2 regions of the Agromyces aerolatus genome follow, and region 2 is predicted to be linked to the other one. Evidence: predicted binding sites of a transcription regulator. Region 2 holds the regulator's gene; the other holds the start of a gene.
The links. The regulator LexA, encoded in region 2, represses DNA repair genes until DNA is damaged. The targets are predictions, from matches to a motif close to TCGAACANNTGTTCGA.
Positions count from the first base shown of each region.

Region 1 (7,213 bases), on a different contig from region 2:
GCCACGCGGTGCGCGTGGTGCTGCGGCCGCCGGAGCATCCGTTGCAATGGGGGTGGCTGCGAAGCGTGCGCGACCGGGTGCCGGGCGCGTCGTTCGATCTGCTCGCGCTGCTGATCGGCGCTGACGGGTACTTCCCGGATTTCTTCACGACGACGCCGAGCTGGGACGTGACCCCCGAAGACGAGGCTGAGCGGCTCAGGCAGGTGCCCGCCGAGCTCATGCGGGTCGATCTCGGCAAGATGATCGTCCGGTCGACGGGTGAGCGCCGGGCGGCGATCGTGCGGATGCGTGCGCAGCCCGAACGCGCCCGCGAGCTCATCGCCGATGCCTGGCTCGAGGTCTGGTCGGCGCTGCTCGCGCCGGTGTGGGGGCAGCTGGAGCGGGTGCTGCGCGCCGACATCGCGGTGCGCGCTCGCCGGATCGCCACGGAGGGCGTCGCGCAGATGCTGGGTGCGCTGAACACGTCCGTCGAATGGCACGGCGACACCGTGCGGGTCGCGATGCGAACGCACCGCGAGGTGCTCGACTGCCGGGGCAGCGGACTCGTGCTCGTGCCCTCGGTCATGGCGGCCCGATGCGCGGTGCTGACCGAGCCGCCCGCGCAGCCGACGCTGTTCTACCCCGCCCAGGGCGTGACGGAGACGTGGGCGCGTGACTCCGCGGAGTCTGCAGACGCTCTCGCGGCACTCGTGGGTCCCGCACGCGCGGCGATCCTGCTCGCCGGGCATGAGACCAGGACGACCTCGCAGGTCGCCGCCGACGGCGGTCTCGCCGCGTCGACGGCATCGCACCACCTCAGCGTTCTCCGGAACGCCGGGCTCATGCAGAGCACACGCGACGGCGCCCGTGTGCTGCACAGCCGCACCCCGCTCGGCGAGGCGATCGTCGGCGGCGCTATCTGAAGGTGCCCGCGAACGGCGCGGAGCGTCCGGCGGCGCCGGTGAGCGCAGGGCGGTGCCGGCGCAGAGCAGACCGGTGTCGCTGAGCGCAGGACGGTGCGGATCAGAACGGTGCGGGTCAGAACGGTGCGGGTCAGAACGGTGCGGGTCAGAACGGAGGTCGTCCCGTCGGAGCCGCTGAATCTGGAGCGCGAGGTGGTGAGACCATCGTGAGTCCGCTCTCTGGAGCGGTGCGGTAGCGGGCCCCGGTCAGCGAGGTCCACTCGAGCACGCCCTCGTGCAGGTGCCGGAGTGACCAGCCCGTGTCATGTTTCAGATGGTGATGGGCGGCACACAGGTGGGCAAGGTTGTCGTGCGAGGTGGCGCCGCCCTCGCCGGCCCAGCCTTCGGAGTGATCGAGATCACATCGGATCGCTGCACGGCTGCACCCCGGAAACCGGCAGGTCCCGTCACGAACCTGTAGCCACCGGCGGAGATCTGCGGGCACTCGATAGCTCGTACGATCGACATCGAGCACGGCGGACGTGACCGGATGGGTCAGCAATCGGGTGAACGAGGCTGCCTCGCCGGCCAGAGCTCGAGCCGTGTCGGCGTCGATCGGGCCGTACCCGTCGAGGAGGCCAGGCTCGTCGGTTCGGCCGAGCAGCGTCATCACCGGCACGGTCACATGCACGGTCGGGCGGATGCCGGTCAGGGAGGCGACGGTCTGTTCGGCGCTGACCGTCTCGGAAACGTGGTGTTCGGCACTCTCTTCAGCGGCCGAGTGGTGCGCCGAGCTGTGATGCCGCGTCTCGTCTCGCTCCCGCCGGCGGCGCTCAGGTGCGTCGCGTGGCGGTCCGGGAGGTATCGCATGCAGCAGGAGATCGCGGGCGAGGTCGGCCCGGAGCTGATCGAGATGCCGTTCGGCGGCGAGCTCGCGTCGCACCTCGTCGTGCCGAGCGAGCGGTTCGCGGGTCGTCTGGCCGATCACACCGGCGCCGGTGCTCGGGGCGCTCGGCTCCGCGCGACGAGCGCGGTCAGCAGCCTGGCAGAGTCGGTTCTTGATCAGCAGGGCATCGGCCGCCGGCAGCAGCAGGTGCAACCAGGCCATGCCGTCGTGAGCGGGCTGCAGCTCGACTCGGCGTTCGGCACGCGCTTTCTGATGCCGCGCGGCGATCGTGTCGGCCTGGACGCTCTCCACGAGCCTGCGCGCTGCGCGTCGGAGTCGGGCCGGGTTGTCAGTGCGGGCGAGCTCGGCCAGCCGGTCGTCGAGGGCGGCGACCGCGTCGGGCTAGTCGGCGAGCGGCGGGTGCGCCGCTGAATCGGGCGGCAACGAGATCGTGGGCGTTCGATGCGGCGAACTCCAGCACTCGGAACACGTGCTCGAGTCGCGCGGCGTCGTGCCGACCGACTGCGCGCTGGTGTGCCACCGCGCTGTCGACGAGTTCGGCGAGGCCGCCTCGCTGAGCCGACCGCGCCTCGCCGCTCGTGCACTCAGCGCCCGGAGGTCGCGCTGCCGGGAGATCGGAAGAAGACATACTTCCAAGATAGCAATATTTTCGAATACAGCTTCGATCCATCCGACATCTGTGGAGAACTCGAATCGCCAGCATCGCGCCGGTACCCCGATCTCCGTCGGGCGACGGAGGCGAGTCCACCGCCTGGCTCGTACCGTGAAGAAGACAGCGAACGTGACCGTACCGGAGAGGTGTGACATGCAGAGCAGGTGGTCCGCAGCGATCCTCGGTGACCGGGAGGATCCGCGCCGTCGCCTCGCTGCGATCTTCGGCGGCGAGGTGCCGGTCGGCGGGCAGCCGCCAGTGCCTGCGCTGGCGTGGGCCGAGCGGCTGATCGGAGACGCCGGAAGTGTCGGTGTCGGGCGCGGTGACGGCGTCGATGTCGGTGACGAGATGCGGGCGATCCGGCGCTTGAGACAGGCCGAGCCGCGGCTCACGCTCAAGGCGGCCGCGTTCCTCGCCCGGCATGCGCTCCGATCCCGCTGAGTTGGCGCGTCGGCCGGAATTCGCAGCCAGACGGCGCGTGCTCGGCCGAGCGCTCGCGGCCGCGAGCCTGACGGCACCCGCCGTGTTCATCGTGCTCAGCTTCCTGCGCTGGTCGATGGCGATGCCCGACGAGCTCGCATTCCACTGGGATTTCCGGGGTCGCGTCGACGGGACGATTCCAGCCGACGCGCTGCTCGGACTGGCGCTCGGAGGCGCGTGCGCGGGCCTCGCGGCCGGTCTCGTCTCGCTGCTGGTGCCGCGGCTCGAAGCGAAGGACCGACGAGCGTATCTCCTCGTGGCCGGAGCCTCGCGGGCCTCGGCGCGGCTGCGTGGGCCGTATCGGCGGGTCTGACCGTGGCGGCCGGGTCGCCGGCCGAAGCCGACCTCGACGGCTGGGTCGTGCTCTACGCCGTCGGTCTCGCCTACGGCCTGATCCCGGCGGCCTTCATCACGATCGCTGATCGCAGCGCGGCCGAGCGTGTCCCCGGGGTCAGTGGTACCGCCCACTGTACGCGTTGATCGCGGGCTGCCCGCCGAGGTGCGCGTAGAGCACATTCGAGTCCTTCGAGATCTCGCCGCTCGACACGAGGTCGATCAGCCCGGCCATGGACTTCCCCTCGTAGACCGGATCGAGGATGACGCCCTCGAGGCGCCCGGTGAGCCGCATCGCCTCATCGGTCGACTCGACGGGGATGCCGTACTCGTCACCGGCCCAGCCTTCGAGCACGTTCACCTCGTCGTCGCGGAGCGGACGGCCCACGCCGATCAGCTCGGCGGTGTTGCGCGCGATGCGCCCGACCTGCTCGCGGGTCTCATCGATCTTCGCCGACGCGTCGATGCCGATCACGCGGCGCGGCCGCCCGCCGAAGTTCGCCTCGAGGTCGGCGAAGCCCGCGATCATTCCACCGTGCGTCGACCCGGTCACGGCGCACACGACGATCGTGTCGAAGAACACGCCGAGCTCGCGCTCCTGCGCGGCGACCTCGTGCGCCCAGTTCGCGAAGCCGAGTCCGCCGAGCCGGTGATCCGAGGCGCCGGCGGGGATCGCGTACGGCGTGCCGCCGGCCGCCTCGACGTCGGCGATCGCCTGCCGCCACGACTCCTTGAACCCGATGCCGAACCCCGCAGGCGAAAGGCGCACATCGGCCCCCATGAGCCGTGAGAGCAGGATGTTTCCGACCCGGTCGTTCACGGCGTCGGGCCAGTTCACCCAGTGCTCCTGCACGAGGACGGCCTTCATGCCGAGGTGCGCCGCGACCGCGGCGACCTGCCGCGTGTGATTGGACTGCACGCCCCCGATCGAGACGAGCGTGTCGGCACCCTGGGCGAGCGCCTCGGGCACCAGGTACTCGAGCTTGCGGATCTTGTTGCCGCCGTAGGCGAGCCCGCTCGAGACGTCTTCGCGTTTCATCCACACGCGCGCGCCGCCGAGGTGGGCGCTGAGCCGGTCGACCGGGTGGATCGGGCTCGGCCCGAACGTGAGCTGATGGCGCGGGAAGTCGGCGATGGGCATGAGCGTGGCTCCTTCTGGTCGGTCCGTGTCTGGTGGGGCGGATGTCTCGGGCGGGTGCCCGGGTGCGGATGTCTCGGGCGGAGGTCTCGGGCGCGCTATCCCGTCCCCGCCGGGGCGTCGTCGAGATCGAGCAGGCGGCCGAGCGTGGACCAGTTCTCGCGTGCCGCGAGTGCGGCCTCCTCGACCTGGCCGGCCGCGCATCGCGCGATGATGCGGTCGTGGTCGGCGACCGAGCCGCGTCCCGCGAGCGAACCGAATCGGGCGCGCTCGAGCCGGCGGAGTTGCGGGGTCACCTGTTCGAGCAGGCCGGGCAGCAGCGGGTTCGCGCTCGCGCGGACGGCCACCCCGTGGAAGTCGTCGTCTGCGGCGATGGCCGCGTCGACGTCACCGGCTCGGAGCGCCGCCGAGAACGCGTCGTTGGCCGCGCGCATGGCGTCCAGGTCCGCCTCCGTGAGCTGCGGCACGGCCTCGCGCACGGCGAGCTCGTGCAGCGAGGCGGCGATGCGCTGCGCCGCGAGCGCCGCGCGCGTGTCGAGCGGCGCGACCACGGTCTGCTTCGCGCGCTGCGTGCGGACGAGTCCCGCGAGCTCGAGGCGGGCGATCGCCTCTCGGATCGGGGTCCGGCTCACGCCGAGCCACGATTCGAGCTCGGGGTCGCGCAGCCGCTCGCCGGGGGCGAGCTCACCGCTCACGATGGCATCGCGGAGCTCGGTGTAGGCGTAGTCGCGCAGCGAGCTCGGGCGCCCGGGCCGCGGGGTGGTCAACGGCATGGGTGCCTCGTCGAGTTCAGCGACATGCAAAATATTGCACGTTACTGCCGCCGAAATGTCAAGGCATTCGCGCGCCGACCTGTCAGCGCGTCCGGTCGGAGCGCCCGAGATCGATCGCCTGGTCGGGGCGCTCGCGCAAGCCCTCTCGCATGTCGGTGGCCGCTGCCAGACTGGCCGGGTGCTGCTCGATGAGCTCGTGGGGGTCGCAGAGGCCGTCGCGTCGACGAGATCGCGTCTCGCGAAGGTCGACGCGCTCGCCGGGCTGCTCCGGGCGCTCGCACCCGACGAGCTCGCCCCCGCGATCGGATTCCTCCTCGGCAAGCCTCGCCAGGGCCGGGTGGGCGTCGGCTGGCGCGGGTGGTCGAACGCGTCGGCCGAGCCGGCCGAGGTGCCGAGTCTGACGATCGCCGACGTCGACGACTTCCTCGACCGGCTGACGACGCTGTCCGGCTCGGGTTCGGCCGCGCTGCGCACCATCGCCATGCGCGACCTCACCGCGCGGGCCACGCCGCGCGAGCACGACTTCCTCGGCCGCATGCTGCTCGGCGAGATGCGCACCGGCGCGCTCGAGGGCGTCCTGATCGACGCGATCGCGCGAGCCGCCGACCGTCCGGGTGCCACCGTCCGGCGCGCGGCGATGCTCTCCGGCGACCTCGGCGAGACCGCGCGCGTCGCGCTGGCGGGCGAGCCGGGCGAGCTCGAGGCCGTCGGCCTCGTGGTGGGCCGCCCGGTGCTGCCGATGCTCGCCGCCTCGGCAGCCACGGCGGCCGAGGCGGTCGCGACCACCGGCGAGGCATCCGTCGAATACAAGCTCGATGGCGCGCGCATCCAGGTGCACCGTGCCGGCGACGACATCCGGGTCTTCACGCGCAACCTCGCCGACATCACGCACCGCCTGCCCGAGGTGGTCGACGTGGTCCGTGCGATGCCCGCGAACGATCTGATCCTCGACGGCGAGACGCTCGCGCTCGACGAGAACGACACGCCGCGGCCGTTCCAGGACACGATGTCGCGGTTCGGGGCCGACGCCGCCCGCGAAGCGGTGCTGCATCCGTGGTTCTTCGACGTGCTGCACGCCGACGGCCGCGACCTCATCGACGAGCCGCTCGCGGTCCGGCGCGACATCCTCGAGACCATCGCGCCCGAGCACCGCATCCCGGGCGTCATCACCGCCGACCCCGGTGAGGCCGAGCGCGTCTCGCGCGAGGCGCTCGAGGCCGGTCACGAGGGCGTGGTCGTGAAGGCGGTCGACTCGACCTACGCCGCGGGGCGTCGGGGGTCGAGCTGGGTCAAGGTGAAGCCCGTGCACACCTACGACCTCGTCGTGCTCGCCGCCGAGTGGGGGTACGGGCGGCGCACCGGGTGGCTCTCCAACCTGCACCTCGGCGCCTACGACCCCGTCGGCGAGTTCGGCGAACCGGGTGGGTTCGTCATGGTCGGCAAGACGTTCAAAGGGCTCACCGACGCGCTGCTCACCTGGCAGACCGGGTACTTCCAGGAGATCGAGACGGGCCGTACGGCCGCCGCCGTGCAGGTCGCACCGGTCACGGTCGTCGAGATCGCGATCGACGGCGTGCAGCGTTCCAGCCGATACCCGGGCGGCATCGCCCTGCGCTTCGCTCGCGTCAAGCGGTACCGCGACGACAAGCAGCCGGCCGAGGCCGACACCATCCAGTCGCTGCGCGAACTGCTGCGCGGCTGACGTCACGCGCGAAAGATGGGGCCGGCTCCGAAGAGCCGGCCCCATCCGAGTCGGTCGCTGACCGCGTCAGCGGTCGAAACGCGCGCCGGCGGGGTCCGACGGCAGCGCGAGCATGATGAGCACGATGATGCCGCCGACGAGCGGGATGAACACCAGGAAATAGAACGGGCCACCCTTGTTCGTGTCGTGGAAGCGGCGCCACACGATCGCGAGCCACGGCACGATCGTCGCGAGGAACCACACGATGCTGAGCACGAGGCCGATCGCGTAGGTCGGCCCGTAGACGCCGTTCTCGTCGGGGATGATGCCGGTCGACATGATGCCCGAGATCACCGCGTTCACGAGGA
Region 1 covers NZ_JAVKGQ010000004.1:190,426-197,638, forward strand. Annotated here, with positions in the region: gene RH864_RS07435 (ArsR/SmtB family transcription factor) at 1-902, shown strand, start outside; gene RH864_RS07440 (HNH endonuclease signature motif containing protein) at 1,048-2,139, opposite strand; gene RH864_RS07445 (hypothetical protein) at 2,594-2,881, shown strand; gene RH864_RS07450 (hypothetical protein) at 2,919-3,233, shown strand; gene RH864_RS07455 (hypothetical protein) at 3,236-3,400, shown strand; gene RH864_RS07460 (1-aminocyclopropane-1-carboxylate deaminase) at 3,372-4,394, opposite strand; gene RH864_RS07465 (GntR family transcriptional regulator) at 4,490-5,164, opposite strand; gene RH864_RS07470 (ATP-dependent DNA ligase) at 5,343-6,866, shown strand; gene RH864_RS07475 (DUF805 domain-containing protein) at 6,933-7,213, opposite strand, start outside.
Region 1: a site for LexA is predicted at 2,250-2,265, ahead of RH864_RS07440 (HNH endonuclease signature motif containing protein). Genes of this name have one in related genera too.

Region 2 (7,213 bases):
ACGCGCCGGCGTAGAGCGCCTTGCCGACGATCGTGCCCTCGAGCCCCATCGGCACGAGCTCGCGCAGCGCGGCGATGTCGTCGAGGTTCGAGACGCCACCGGACGCCACGACGGGGCGGTGCGTGCGATCCATGATGCGCCGCAGGAGATCGAGGTTCGGGCCCTGGAGCGTGCCGTCCTTGGTGACGTCGGTCACCACGTACCGCGCGGCGCCCGCCTCCTCGAGGCGTTCCATGACCTGCCAGAGGTTGCCGCCGTCCTGGGTCCAGCCGCGAGCCGCGAGCGTCTCGCCACGCACGTCGAGGCCGACCGCGATCGCCTCACCGTACTGGGCGATGACCGACGCCGCCCACTCGGGGTTCTCGAGCGCGGCCGTGCCGAGGTTGATGCGCTTGGCGCCGATCTCGAGCGCGTGCTCGAGCGACGCGTCGTCGCGAATGCCGCCCGAGAGCTCGACGTTGACGCCGCGCACCTGGCGGATGACCTTCTTCAGGATCGCGCCGTTCGACCCGCGCCCGAATGCGGCGTCGAGGTCGACCAGGTGGATCCACTCGGCGCCCTGATCGGCCCAGTCCACGGCGGCGTCGACCGGGTCGCCGTAGTTCGTCTCGGTGCCCGCCTCGCCCTTGGTCAGCCGGACGGCCTTGCCGCCCGCGACGTCAACCGCCGGAAGCAGCACCAGGCGCGGGGTCTTGTTGAACTCACTCATCACTGTCCTCGAATATGGGGGCCGCATTCGCGGTGTTCGGCACAGTCACAGCATCCTAGCGACGTGCGAGGGTCACCGTTCGCGCATGACGGCTCAGCGCAGGGTGCCGAGCCAATTGCCGAGCAGCCTGATGCCGGCCTCGGACGATTTCTCGGGGTGGAACTGGGTTGCCGACAGCGGTCCGTTCTCGACCGCGGCGAGGAACCGACCGCCGTGCTCGGCCCAGGTCAGCTTCGGGCTCGGGAACGGAGGACTGGTCTCGAGCGTCCAGCCCTGTGCCGCAAACGAGTGCACGAAGTAGAACCGCTCGCCGTCGAGCCCGTCGAACAGCACGCTGCCCTCGTCGGGTTCGACGGTGTTCCAGCCCATGTGCGGCAGCACCTCGGCCGGCAGCTCGGTCACGGCACCCGGCCACTCACCGAGCCCCTCGGTGTCGACGCCGCGTTCGACGCCGCGTTCGAAGAGCACCTGCATGCCCACGCAGATGCCGAGCACGGGGCGGCCACCGGCGAGCCGGCGGTCGATGAGCTCGTCGCCGCGCACCGCGCGGAGCTGCCGCATGACCGCGTCGAACGCGCCGACCCCCGGCACGAGGAGGCCGTCGGCCTCCATGACCGCACGCCGGTCGGCCGTGAGCTCGACCTCGGCCCCCGCACGCTCGAGGGCCTTGGCCGCCGAGTGCACGTTGCCCGACCCGTAGTCGAGGACGACGACGCGCGGGCTCCGGCTCACAGCGCGCCCTTGGTCGACGGAATCCCGACCACGAGCGGGTCGAGCGCCTTCGCCTGGCGGAACGCGCGCGCGAACGCCTTGAACTCGGCCTCGGCGATGTGGTGCGGGTCGCGGCCGCCGAGCACGGTGACGTGCACCGTGAGCGCCGCGTTGAACGTGATGGCCTCGAACACGTGACGCACCATGGAGCCCGTGAAGTGGCCGCCGATCAGGTGGTACTCGAACCCGGCCGGCTCACCCGTGTGCACGAGGTACGGACGACCCGAGATGTCGACGACGGCCTGCGCGAGCGCCTCGTCGAGCGGCACCAGGGCGTCGCCGTATCGCGAGATGCCGGACTTGTCGCCGAGCGCCTGCCTGATCGCGGTGCCGAGCACGATGCCCACGTCTTCGACCGTGTGGTGCACGTCGATCTCGACATCCCCGGAGGCGCGCACCGTGAGGTCGCTCAGCGAGTGCTTCGCGAACGCGGTGAGCAGGTGGTCGTAGAACGGCACACCGGTCTCGATGTCGCTCGTTCCGGTCCCGTCGAGGTCGATCGACAGGTCGATGCTCGACTCGCTCGTCTCGCGCTGCACGCGCGCGCTACGGCCGGCGTTCGGGGAGGTCATACCACCAGTCTATTGGGCAGGCCCGGGCGCGAACGGCGCGATCGCCTCGAGGAACGCGGTCGTCTCGGTCTCGGTGCCGGCCGTCACGCGGAGGCTGCCCGGCAGGCCGATCTCACGAATCAGGATGCCTCGTGCGAGCAATGCCTCGAACACCGCGTGCGGGTCGTCGACCCCGTCGAAGAGCACGAAGTTCGCGCCGCTGCGGTACGGGTGGAAGCCGAGGCGTGCGAGCTCGCCCGAGATGCGCTCGCGCTGCACCCGGATCTCGTCGACCATCGCGAGCATCTGGTCGGCGTGCGCGAGCGCACCGAGCGCGGCCGCCTGGGTCAGCGCCGACAGGTGATACGGCAGCCGCACGAGCCGGAGCGCATCGATGGCCGCCGGATCGGCGGCGAGGTATCCGACGCGGGCGCCCGCGAACGCGAACGCCTTGCTCATGGTGCGCGAGACCACGAGCCGCGGCCGCCCCTCGAGGAGCGTCAGCGCGCTCGGCGTGCCGGGATCGGCGAACTCGAAGTAGGCCTCGTCGACCACCACGATGCCGCGGGCCGCGTCGGCGACGGCTTCGATCGTCGCCAGGGACAGCGGCGTGCCGGTGGGGTTGTTCGGAGCGCAGAGCAGCACCAGGTCGGGGTCGTGCTCGCGGACCGCGGCGACCGCGGTCTCGGGGCTCAGCTCGTACTCGGCGTCGCGCTCCCCGGTGACCCACCGTGTGCCGGTGCCGGACGCGAGCAGCCCGTACATCGAGTACGTCGGCGCGAACCCGAGCACGGTGCGGCCCGGCCCGCCGTAGGCCTGGAGGAGGTGCTGGAGCACCTCGTTCGAGCCGTTCGCGGCCCAGATCTGCTCAGGGCGAAGCCCGTGACCGAGGTACGCGGCGAACGCGGTGCGCAGCTCGGTGAACTCCCGGTCGGGATAGCGGTTCAGCCCGAGGATCGCCGCGGCGACACGCGCGACGATGTCGTGCGCGACCGCCTCGGGAATCGGATGCGTGTTCTCGTTGACGTTCAGCGCAACGAGCACGGCCTTCTGCGGTGCGCCGTACGGCGATCTTCCGCGGAGGTCGTCTCGGATGGGGAGGTCGTCGAGGCTCGTCACCAGGCCATGGTAGTCGTCAGCCGGGAGGGCCCCGGTCGCACCCGGCCGGTCGCACCGGCCGGCTACTCGTGCGCCGGCAGGGCGAGCTTCTGGCCGGGCTGCACGACCGCGTCGCCGAGGCCGTTGAGCCGGACGATGTCGGCGATGACCTCGCGCGGGTCTTCTTCGGGCGCGATCGACTCGGCGAGCTCCCAGAGCGTGTCGCCGTGCCCGACGGTCACGACCTCGAGCGGAGCCACCGGCGTGTCGCCGCCGTCTGCCGCGGCGACGCCCGCGCCCAGCACCGAGACCGAGGCGAACACGGCGATCGGCAGTGCGGCGAGCGTCGTCAGCACCGCACGCCCGCGGCGGGTCAGCCGCAGGCGCGTTCGAGGGGCTGCGCCGAACGTGGTGGTCTCGCTCATGGTTCCTCCTGACGGTTCTCGCCGTGCTGTCGATGTGGTCGAGCCGCACCCGCCGCTCGGCCGGGAGCGGCCGGTGCGAAGCTCTGTTCCGAATGTATCTTCGAATGAACGACCGCGCAAGGTCTCTCTCCATTTCTTCTGCACGGGCGCTTCGGCACAGATCGGCGGGATGGCGCAGATCGTGATGCGACACGCTCGAACATATGTTTGATGCGGTCGCCCCGGGCAGATACAGTTTCGAATGTTCGATCTGCTTCGAACACTGATCTGAGTCGAACACAGACCACCGACATCCGGCCGCGCGGCGGTCGCAACGAGGGGCGAGACCGTGAGCACCGACATCGACCGCACACCGGAGTCCGGCTCGCGACGGCGACGCTCCAAGGGCTTGACGGCGAAGCAGACCGCGATCCTCGAGGTCATCCAGCGATCGGTCGCCGAACGCGGCTATCCGCCGAGCATGCGCGAGATCGGGGACGGCGTCGGCCTGTCCTCGCTGTCGAGCGTCACGCATCAGCTGAACCAGCTCGAGCTCGCCGGGTACCTGCGTCGCGACCCGAACCGGCCGCGCGCCCTCGAGGTGCTCATCGAGCTGCCCGGTTCAGAGGCGCGCGTCTCCGCGAGCGAGCCCATCCCGATCAACGACGCCGCGATGGTCCCGCTCGTGGGGCGCATCGCGGCGGGCGTGCCGATCACGGCCGACCAGCAGATCGACGAGGTGTTCCCGCTTCCGCGCCAGCTCGTCGGCAAGGGCGAGCTCTTCATGCTCAAGGTCGTGGGCGACTCGATGATCGACGCCGCGATCTGCGACGGCGACTGGGTCGTCATCCGGGCTCAGCGTTCGGCCGAGAACGGCGAGATCGTCGCGGCGATGCTCGACGGCGAGGCGACCGTGAAGGTGTTCCGCCAGCGCGACGGCCACACGTGGCTGCTCCCCCGCAACACCGCGTTCGAGCCCATCCTCGGCGATGCGGCCGAGGTGCTCGGCAAGGTCGTGGCGGTGCTGCGCGCCGTCTGACGCCCGCGGCGGCCCTACCGGGTGTGCGCGGCGCCGTGCGCCGGCGCCGGCACGGCACGCAGCCAGTCGAGCACCGCGTGCATGAACCCGGCGTGGTCGTCGCGGAACACGGTGTGGCCCGTGCCCTCGAGCGTCTGCACCGTCATGCCCTGACCGCGGAGCCGTGCGGCCACCTGCTCAGTGATGAGCAGGCTCTTCTCGGCGAGCACGACGAGGCTCGGCGCAACGAGCGATACGGGCGGCACGAGCGGCCGGGTGTCGCTGAACCCGAGGATGGTGCGCTTGTCCCAGTCGCGAAGCGTCGCGAGCTCGATCTCGACGTCGTCGGCGTGCCACTTCGGGTTCATCTTCACGAGCGCTGACCGGCGCGGGCGCGGCGCGATCGCGAAGAACAGCTTGAACGCCAGGCCGCGCAGCCCCGTGGGGAACGAGAACGCGGGGTCGATGTAGATCGCGGCCCGCGGTGCCATGCGGTCGGCGACGAGGCTCGCGACGAGCCCGCCCAGCGAGTGGCCCATGACCACGTCGGGCGGCCCGTCGAGCAGCGGGGTGAGCGTCTCGACCACGTCGTCGGCCCACGCCGCCGGCGAGTACCGTGCGGCCCTCGGGCTCCGCCCGTGGCCGGCGAGGTCGACCGCGATCACTCGGAACCCGTGCTGCTCGAGCTCGGCGGTGACCCGGTGCCACGCGCGCGAGTCCGACATGATGCCGTGGATGAGAATCGCGGTGCGCGGCCCGGCTCCGGTCTCGGTGACGGCCAATCGCATACCCACGAGGGTAGGTCGCGCACCTGGGCGGTCACCCCGAGCGGACCGCACGTCGCGTGTGAACCGCGGCCGGGACATCCGTGACGGATCGGATGCCCCGGCCGCGCGCCGCGCGCGCGACGATCAGCCGGGTACCGCGATGCCCGCGCGCACCGCCTTCGTCGCGGCGATGATGTGCTCGAGCGACTCGACCGTCTCGGCATACCCGCGGGTCTTGAGCCCGCAGTCCGGATTGACCCACAGCCGGGTCGCGGGGATCTCGGCGACCGCGCGCTCGAGCATCGACCGCACCTCGTCGGTGCTCGGCACGCGCGGTGAGTGGATGTCGTACACCCCCGGCCCGATGCCGTGGTCGAACCCGCTCTCGGCCAGGTCGTCGACGACCTCCATGCGGCTGCGGGCGGCCTCGATCGAGGTCACGTCGGCGTCGAGGTTCCTGATCGCGTCGATGATGACGCCGAACTCCGAGTAACACAGGTGCGTGTGCACCTGGGTGGCCGCCGCCGCGCCGCCGGTCGCGAGCCGGAACGCGCCGACGGACCAGTCGAGGTACGCGGGCTGATCCGCGCGCTTGAGCGGCAACAGCTCGCGGAGCGCGGGCTCGTCGACCTGGATGACCCGGATGCCCGCGGCCTCGAGGTCGCCGATCTCGTCGCGGAGCGCCAGCGCGACCTGACGGGCGGTGTCGGCGAGCGACTGGTCGTCGCGCACGAACGACCACGCGAGGACGGTCACTGGCCCCGTCAGCATGCCCTTCACGGGCTTGTCGGTGAGCGACTGCGCGTACGTCGACCACGCCACGGTCATGGGAGCGGGCCGGGAGACGTCGCCCCAGAGGATCGAGGGCCGGGTGCAGCGCGACCCGTAGGACTGCACCCAGCCGTGCTCGGTCACGGCGAAGCCGTCGAGCAGCTCGGCGAAGTACTGCACCATGTCATTGCGCTCGGGCTCGCCGTGGACGAGGACGTCGAGTCCCAGCTCCTCCTGCAGACGGATGACCCGTTCGATCTCCGCACGCATCTCGGCGCGGTACGCCGCCTCGTCGAGCTCGCCCTTCGTGAGCCGTGCCCGCGCCCGCCGGATCTCGGCGGTCTGCGGGAACGAGCCGATCGTCGTGGTCGGCAGCTCGGGGAGCTCGAGGGCACCCTGCGCGACGACCCGATCGGCGTAGTCGGTGCGCGCGAAGTCGGCCGCGCCGAGCGCCGCGAGCCGGGCACGGACCGCGGGCACCCGCACGCCGGGCGCCTGCGCACGGTCGTCGAGCGCGGCGCGCGCGGCGTCGAGCTCGGCGGAGACGACCTCGCGTCCTTCCGTGAGGCCGCGCGCGAGCACCGCCACCTGCTCGACCTTCTGGTCCGCGAACGCGAGCCAGCTCGCGAGGCGCGGATCGAGCTTCGTCTCGTCGGCGACGTCGTGCGGGACGTGGAACAGCGACGTCGACGTCGACACCGCGACGCTGCCGGACCAGCCCGCGAGCGCCTCGGCGCGTGCGAGCGCGGCGTCGAGGTCGCCGCGCCAGATGTTGTGCCCGTCGACGACCCCCGCGACGAGCGTCTTGCCCGCCAGCGCCTCCTCGGTCGCGGGATCGAGACGCTCGGGCACCGTTCCGCGGACGAGGTCGAGCCCGATCGCCTCGACGGGCGTCGCCGCGAGTGCGGGCAGCGCGTCGTCGAGCCCGCCGTAGGGCGCGGCGACGAAGATCGCGGGGCGAGCCGTCGCAGCGCCCAGTGCGTCATACGCCTGGCCGATCGCGTCGAGCACCCGGTCGCGAGGCACGTCGAGGCTCTCGCTCACGAGCGCGGGCTCGTCGAGCTGCACCCATTCGGCGCCCGCGTCGGCCAGTGCCGCGAGCAGTTCGGCGTACACCGGGACGA
Region 2 covers NZ_JAVKGQ010000012.1:36,281-43,493, forward strand. Annotated here, with positions in the region: gene priA (bifunctional 1-(5-phosphoribosyl)-5-((5-phosphoribosylamino)methylideneamino)imidazole-4-carboxamide isomerase/phosphoribosylanthranilate isomerase PriA) at 1-709, opposite strand, end outside; gene hisH (imidazole glycerol phosphate synthase subunit HisH) at 803-1,441, opposite strand; gene hisB (imidazoleglycerol-phosphate dehydratase HisB) at 1,438-2,052, opposite strand; gene RH864_RS14310 (histidinol-phosphate transaminase) at 2,062-3,150, opposite strand; gene RH864_RS14315 (LysM peptidoglycan-binding domain-containing protein) at 3,213-3,554, opposite strand; gene lexA (transcriptional repressor LexA) at 3,895-4,572, shown strand; gene RH864_RS14325 (alpha/beta fold hydrolase) at 4,587-5,339, opposite strand; gene metE (5-methyltetrahydropteroyltriglutamate--homocysteine S-methyltransferase) at 5,463-7,213, opposite strand, start outside.